Regions from separate parts of the Streptomyces sp. SP17BM10 genome, predicted to be linked through region 2. Evidence: riboswitches for the same ligand, from Rfam matches in the RefSeq annotation. Region 2 holds a riboswitch; the other holds the start of a gene.
What was found. Region 2 has a riboswitch for magnesium ahead of PUR71_RS26320 (NRAMP family divalent metal transporter). Riboswitches for the same ligand answer to the same signal wherever they lie in the genome.
Positions count from the first base shown of each region.

Region 1: linked by a shared signal. The riboswitch ahead of PUR71_RS11280 (magnesium transporter MgtE N-terminal domain-containing protein) and the one ahead of PUR71_RS26320 (NRAMP family divalent metal transporter) in region 2 are both predicted to bind magnesium.

Region 1 is NZ_JAQYXB010000529.1:57,589-60,947, reverse strand. Features, by position in the region: gene PUR71_RS11285 (NRAMP family divalent metal transporter) at 1-143, opposite strand, end outside; gene PUR71_RS11280 (magnesium transporter MgtE N-terminal domain-containing protein) at 140-1,507, opposite strand; M-box (ykoK) riboswitch at 1,821-2,000, opposite strand; gene PUR71_RS11275 (DUF7873 family protein) at 2,555-3,286, opposite strand.
Region 2 is NZ_JAQYXB010000623.1:406,967-410,325, forward strand. Features, by position in the region: gene PUR71_RS26320 (NRAMP family divalent metal transporter) at 1-1,565, opposite strand, end outside; M-box (ykoK) riboswitch at 1,988-2,161, opposite strand; gene PUR71_RS26325 (BlaI/MecI/CopY family transcriptional regulator) at 2,337-2,708, shown strand; gene PUR71_RS26330 (M56 family metallopeptidase) at 2,705-3,359, shown strand, end outside.

The DNA of each region.
Region 1 (3,359 bases), on a different contig from region 2:
GCGACCAGCCCGGGGCCGGCCACCATCGCGACGGCGGCGATGCGCCGCAACCCCCGTCGGCGTCCGGGCGCGGCGGCGGACGACCGCGCCTCCTCGGGAGCGGACGCGTCGGCGTCGGGGCGGGTGTCGAGGTCGCGGGTCACTTGAGGAGCCTCCGGAAGTGCAGGCGCCCGCGCTCGGGGAGCAGCGAGTCGAGGATGTCGTCGGCCAGGACCCGGCCGAGGGGGCGGTCGGTGTCGTCGACCACGAGCAGGGAGGTGGCGCGGGCGGCGACCAGGTGGTGGGCGGCCTCGGCGAGGCGGGTGTCGGGGCTGACGGTCACCGGGGGGCCGAACTGGGCGCGCCAGGCGACCAGGTCGGCGACGACGGTGGTGTCCTCGGCGACGGTGAGGTCGAACAGCGGGATGTCGCCGATGAGCACGCCGTCGTCGTCGAGGACGGTCACCGCGTCGATGTCGGTGCGGTGTTCGGCCTGCGCGGCGAGTTCGGCGCGCACCTCGCCGACGGTCCGGGCGGGGCGGGTGGTGACCAGCAGGGTGGTCATCGCGCCGCCGGCGGTGCCCTCGCGGTGGGTGAGCAGCGAGCGGAGTTCGGCGGCCTCGGGCTCGGGCATCCGGGCCAGGAGGTTCTCGCGCTCGCCCGGGTTCAGGTCGCGCAGGGCGTCGGCGGCCTCGTCGGGCTCCATCTCGTCGACGAGCCGGGCGGCGTGCTCGGGCGGCGCCTCGCGCAGGAGGTTCTCCAGCTCGGCGGGCTCCATCTCCTCCAGCGCGTCGGCCGCGTGCTCCGGCTCCAGCCAGCCGAGCAGCTGCTGGCGCTCGTGGCGGCCGAGGTCCTCCAGGATGTCGGCGAGGTCGGCCGGGCGCAGCCGGTGCAGCGCCGAGCGGGAGGCGCGCAGGCGCACCTCGGCGGGGCCGTGGGTGGCCTGCTCGCCGAAGGGGGCGACGGACTGCCAGTCCAGGACGCCGTCGGGGGTGGGGCGGATCTGCCACCGGCGGGGGCCGAGGCGGCGCAGGAGGGTGGGCAGCGAGACGTCGACGCCGACCAGGACGGTGCGGGCGGCCAGCGGGGCGAGGTAGAGGTCGGCGGCGCGGGTGACCTGGACGCCGTCGACGTCGACGAGCTGGTGGTCCATCACGTCGCGGGCCAGCAGTACCTCGCCGGGCCTGCGGTTGAACTCGCGCAGGTCGACGCGGGAGGTGCGCAGCCGGACCCCGCAGGTGTGGATCCGCTCGACGGCGGTGGCCGCGATGAAGGCGCGGCGGCGTCCTATGCGGATGATCAGACCGGTGACGGGCGGGTAGGGCTCCGGTCCGTAGAGGCGGGCGACGACGTCGACGACGCGGCCCACCTCCTCGCCGGCCTGGTTGGTGACCGGTCCGCCGACCAGCCCGGCGAGCGAGACGAGCGACGAACGGACGGCCTTGGTGACGGTGGTGCGGCGCTCGGCCTCGACGGTGCGGTCGCGAAGGCGCGCCGTGGCGGAAGAGAACAGCGTGGTGGTGGCCATGGAGAAAACCCCCCTCGCCCCGGCAGGACGGGGCATCGGGCCGCCCGGTGGCATGCCACTGCCAACCCTGACCGCAGGCGTCACCGGGCGCGCGCAGGGGCCTCCGGCGTCACACGGACGCGAGGGGGCGGGCGGAGCGGACCCGGCGGGGTCAGGGAAGGAGGAGCCGCCTGGAGCAGCGGAAGAAGGACAGCGGGAACGAAACGGTGGAGGGCCGACTATGGCCAGGACTTCCGTCCATCACGCCCCCTCCCGATCTCGGCCGCGATCCGTCGCGCGGCGGCAAGGCAGGGGTAGGCGGACGTCGCCGTCCGGTGCACCCCAACTCGTCAGAGCTTTGGCACTCCACGGCGTGTCCCCGGCCGGTCCCGGCGGGGAAGCCACTTGGGGTCACCCCTTGGGCCGGGGAGACCTGTCCTGATCCGGAGCGTCTCTCGACGGGTGGGATCAGTGGCCTGTGTCCGTGAAGACGCCTCACCGAACGAGGTGTCCTATCGAATGCTTGACAGGATAGGGCCTCGTCCTCCTCCGGGCACAACCCTTGACCTGAGCTTGACCTCGCTCCGACCAGCGGGGGAGCCGGCGGGCGCGCACCAGGGCGCGTCCCGCGCAGGCGCGCGCGGGTGCCGGGGAGGCGAGAGGACCCGGGAGCGTAGCCTGCTCCCGGGCCCCTTTGTGCCGCCCAATTGCTCACACCGGCACGTTTAAGGGCCGCGGATCACTTTGAAACCGACGCGTTCTGCCGTTGAACTACCGTGCCACGGAGCGGCACAGGCAGGACTTGAACCTGCATTCGTCGATGGTCGTCCGCACCCGGTCGATCCGGTGTTCGGCGGCGAATGCTGAGACTGGAGCGGGAGTCTGAGTTTGACGGGGCTTGCCTCTGCCGCTTGGGCTACCCCGGCCCGTGGTGCCGGGGGGAGGATTCGAACCTCCACTGTGACCCCTGGTCAGCTTCAACGTCAGTGTCAGCCTTTTCGCGCCGGGCGACGCGTGAGGCGCACGCCCGGTGCACCCGCCCGGCTCCCCGGGCGGGCGATCTGGGGGCTACCCGAACAGGTAGCCGAAGACGGCGTCGCCGACGCGCTGGTCGGTGACGTCCACGGCGTTGGCCTCCTCACGGGCGAACTTGACCGCCTGCTGGAGCTTCTCCACCCGCTCGGCGAGCTCGTTCACGCGCCGGGCCGGCAGGGCGCCGGAGAACTTCACGGTCGTCCAGTACCCGACCGGGACGTCCTCGTAGTAGACCTCGACCTGGGCCGGGTGCTTCTCGGTGGCCTCGGCCTTGACGTGGTTGCGCGGCACCTTCCTGGTGCGGATGGTGCGCACCGGCTCGGTCTTCCAGGAGTCGGTGGACGGGTCGAGGTTCCACGACTCGGAGGCGTCCAGCACCGGGAGCTTCCGCACGAAGGTGAACAGGTCGGTGAGCTGCTTCTCCAGGAAGAGCAGGTACGGGACGGGCACCTCGGCGAGCAGCACACGGCCGTCGACCACCACGTCGGCGCGGGCGCCGAGGTTGGCCCAGTCCTTGGTGGCCGTCACGTCGAACAGCCGGGTGAGCGTCGTCGCGGTGGACCGCAGGACGTCCTCGGCCTTGAGCTGCACCCGGGTCGACTCCGGCGGGAGCTGCTCGCCCTCCTCGTCCTTGGGCTGGTAGGTGCGGGAGATCCCGGCCAGCAGCGCGGGCTTCTGCAGGTCCTGGTGGGCCTGGGTCAGCTCCTGGAAGGACTTGGACTTGACGCCTTTTTCGACGGCGATGATCTGGTTCAGCTTTGCCACGCCGAGGACGCTAGCAGTCCCGAACTGACGCGCGATACCCAATTCCTGACCAAGTGGCGTCGCGGGGACCACG
Region 2 (3,359 bases):
CCGACCTTGCGGGCGGTGGACACGACCGGCTTCTCCAGGGTCTCGAGCGGGGGCATCCGCCAGTTCTCCCGGCCGGTGCGGTCGATCGGGTCCTCCTTGGTGGCCGTGCGGCCGGAGGTGAAGGAGTACCCGGCGACCAGCACGCCCGCCACGCCGCAGCCGGCCATGATCCAGAGGATCGCCTCCGAGCTGATGTCCGGCCAGACCACGGCGGCGGTCAGGATGAGCGACAGCATGACCAGCACGCCGACCACGGCCGCGGTGAAGGCGTTCGTCTTCGGGCCGTTGACCCACGGGCCGAGGACGGCCTTGTCGTTGCAGAGCAGCAGCAGGAAGACCGTCGCGGAGGGCAGCAGCACGCCGGCGAGCACCTGGACGAACTGCGTCATCAGGCCCTGGGTGTACTCGGTGGACAGCAGGGTGATACCCGCGGCGGTGACCACCAGGCCCGCGTAGATCCCGTAGAAGCCCTTCGCGCCCTTCACGCCGCGGTGCAGCGAGTGCTTGATGCCGAAGACGTCGCCGACGGCGTAGGCGGTGGAGAGCGAGACCGCGAAGGCCCCGATGATCGAGGCGTCCAGCAGGGCGATGGCGAACAGCACGCCCGCCAGGTGGCCGGCCTTGTCCTCGATGCCCTTGGCCACGTCGGCCGCGCTGGTGAACTGGCCGAAGCCGTCGGTGCCCGCGAACGCGGCGGCGGTGAAGCCCATCATCGCGGCGGCGCCGACGATGACCACCGCGATGCCGATCCACAGGTCGATCTTCTCGTACCTCATGAAACGCGGGGTGATGCGCTTGTCGATGACGTACGACTGCTGGAAGAACAGCTGCCAGGGGGCGACGGTGGTGCCGACGATGGAGATGATCACCAGCATGACGGCCGCGAGCTGGCCCGAGCCGCCCGGCATGCTCGGCACCACGAAGTCGTGGGCCATCCGCGAGGTCTTCGGGTGGACCAGGAAGTAGATCGGCACCAGCAGCAGCGAGCCGACGCACAGCGTGACGGCCACCCGCTCGAAGCGCTGGAAGGAGCCGGTGAACGCCGAGGCGATGATGATCGCGGCGGCCAGGACCACCGAGGCGGCCTTCGGCAGGCCGAGGTAGCCGGCCGCGAGGGTGACGCCGATGAACTCGGTCACCAGGGTGAGGGCGTTGAGCAGGAACAGGTCGACGACGCTGAACGCGCCCCAGAACCTGCCGAAGCGCTCCAGGATCAGCCGCGCGTGGCCGACGCCGGTGACGGCGCCCAGGCGCAGCACCATCTCCTGGTTCACGTACAGCACGGGGATCAGCATCAGCAGGGTCCACAGCAGCTGGGTGCCGTAGTTCTGGCCGGCCTGCCCGTAGGTGGAGAAGGCGCCGGCGTCGTTGTCGCCGACCATGACGATCAGGCCGGGGCCGATGATCGCCAGCAGTGTCTTCAGGCGCACCGACAGGCCCCGGCGGGGCGCGTCGTCGTCCAGCCTGATGGTGCCGAGGGCACCCTTGATGTCACCGACGTGCGCGTCGTCCAGCACCGCGCCGCGGGCGGCCGGGACCTTCGGGTCGAGCATGACGTTCGCCATGGTGGATCCTCCCCGCCCCCTGCCTTGAGGGGGCCTTCAGGGGGCACGCAGCAGTAATCCTCCCTGCGGACGGGCACGGCGCCGGGCCGCACGGCGGCGCGAGCCGGCGCGGGGCCGGGCTCGGTCATCGTGTGGACATGACGGTGCGTCACTTCACGACGGCGCGTCAGTTCCCTTGCTTCATGGGACGGTTGCACCAGGGCATGGTCGAGCGGCCTCGGATGCAGGGAGCAGCGCGTGGTGAGCGTTCGCAGGAAAGGTTGTTACCGCGTGCCGGAGGTGTACGAGAGCATGCGGGGATAGGGGCAACTGTGGCCCGGACTACTGCAGTCCATGTTTCTCGCCTCCTCCCGGCCGGGGGCGCACCGACTGTGCGCCGCGTCGCGACACGGCAAGGAGCGGACCGACCCCCTGACGGAACCGGTACACCCCAACTCGTCAGAGCTTTGGCACTCCACGGCGTAATCCCCGCCCGGGGGAAGCCACTTGGGATCAACCCTTAACTCGGGAAGATCTGTCCTGAACCTGGGCGTCTCTCGACGTCGTCGGGTCAGTGGCCTGTGTCCGTGAAGACGCCTCACCGAACGAGGTGCCTCTTCAAACCTCCAGAAGCATAGCCCCTCCCCGAGCACCGCAGGATGCTTTTCCTACGATCTTCGACACCTTTGTAGAACCGTGACCGGACATCCGTCCGAACCACCGACCGCCGACCGGGGCCGTACCATGGGCGCCGTTCCGGACGGGGACGGCGAGGAAGGGAAACGGGCGGTGCTGCGCGGGTTCGGCGATCTTGAGGCCGAGATCATGGACCGTCTCTGGTCCTGGGGCCGGCCGGCCACGGTGCGCGAGGTGGTCGACGACCTCCGGCAGAAGCGGCCGGTCGCCTACACCACCGTGACGACGGTGGCCGACATCCTCCACACCAAGGGCTGGCTGCGCCGGGACAAGGTCGGCCGCGCCTGGGTGTACGAGCCGACCTGCACGCGCGAGGCGTACACCGCCCGGCTCATGCACCAGGCGCTGGAGACCACCGCGGACCGCACCGGCGCGCTCCTGCACTTCGTCGACGCCATGAGCGGCGACGAGGCCGGCGCGCTGCTGGCCGCCCTGGAACAGGTGAAGGCCCGGGACGACGAGCGGTGACCCTCGCACTGCTCGGCCTCTACCTGGTCGCGGCCGGTCTCGCGCTGCCCCGCCGGCTGGCCGGCTCCGCCCGGCTCCAGGCGCACCCGGTGGCGGGCACCGCCCTGTGGCTGGCGCTGATGGCCTCCTTCCTCGTCGCGCTGCTGCTCGCCGCCCACCACGCCGTCGAGCCGTTCGCCCACGAGCCCGCGGGGCTGCTCGGGCTCGTCCCGCACGCCGAACCGGCCCGGCCGCTGGCCCCGCACACCCACGACGGGTGGCTCCTCACCGCCGGGGCCGCGGGGCTCGCCGCGGTGGTGGCCGCCGTCGGGGCGCGAGCCGGCCGGGCACGACGCCGGCACCGGGCGGTGCTGGACGTCGTCGCGGTGCGCGACCGGCGCTGGAACGCGCTGGTGCTGGAGCACGCCCACCCGACCGTCTACTGCCTGCCCGGACGCCGCAGCCGGGTCGTGGTCTCGCGCGGCGCCCTGGAACTCCTCGACGAGCGCCAGCTCGCCGCCGCCGTCGCGCACGAGCGCGAGCACATCCGCGGGCGCCACCATCTGCTCCGACTCCCGGCCGACGCCTTCGCGCTCCTCCTCGGCCGCCTGCCGCTGGCCCGCCTGGGCCGGGCCGAGGTGGCGCTGCTGCTGGAGATGGCGGCCGACGACG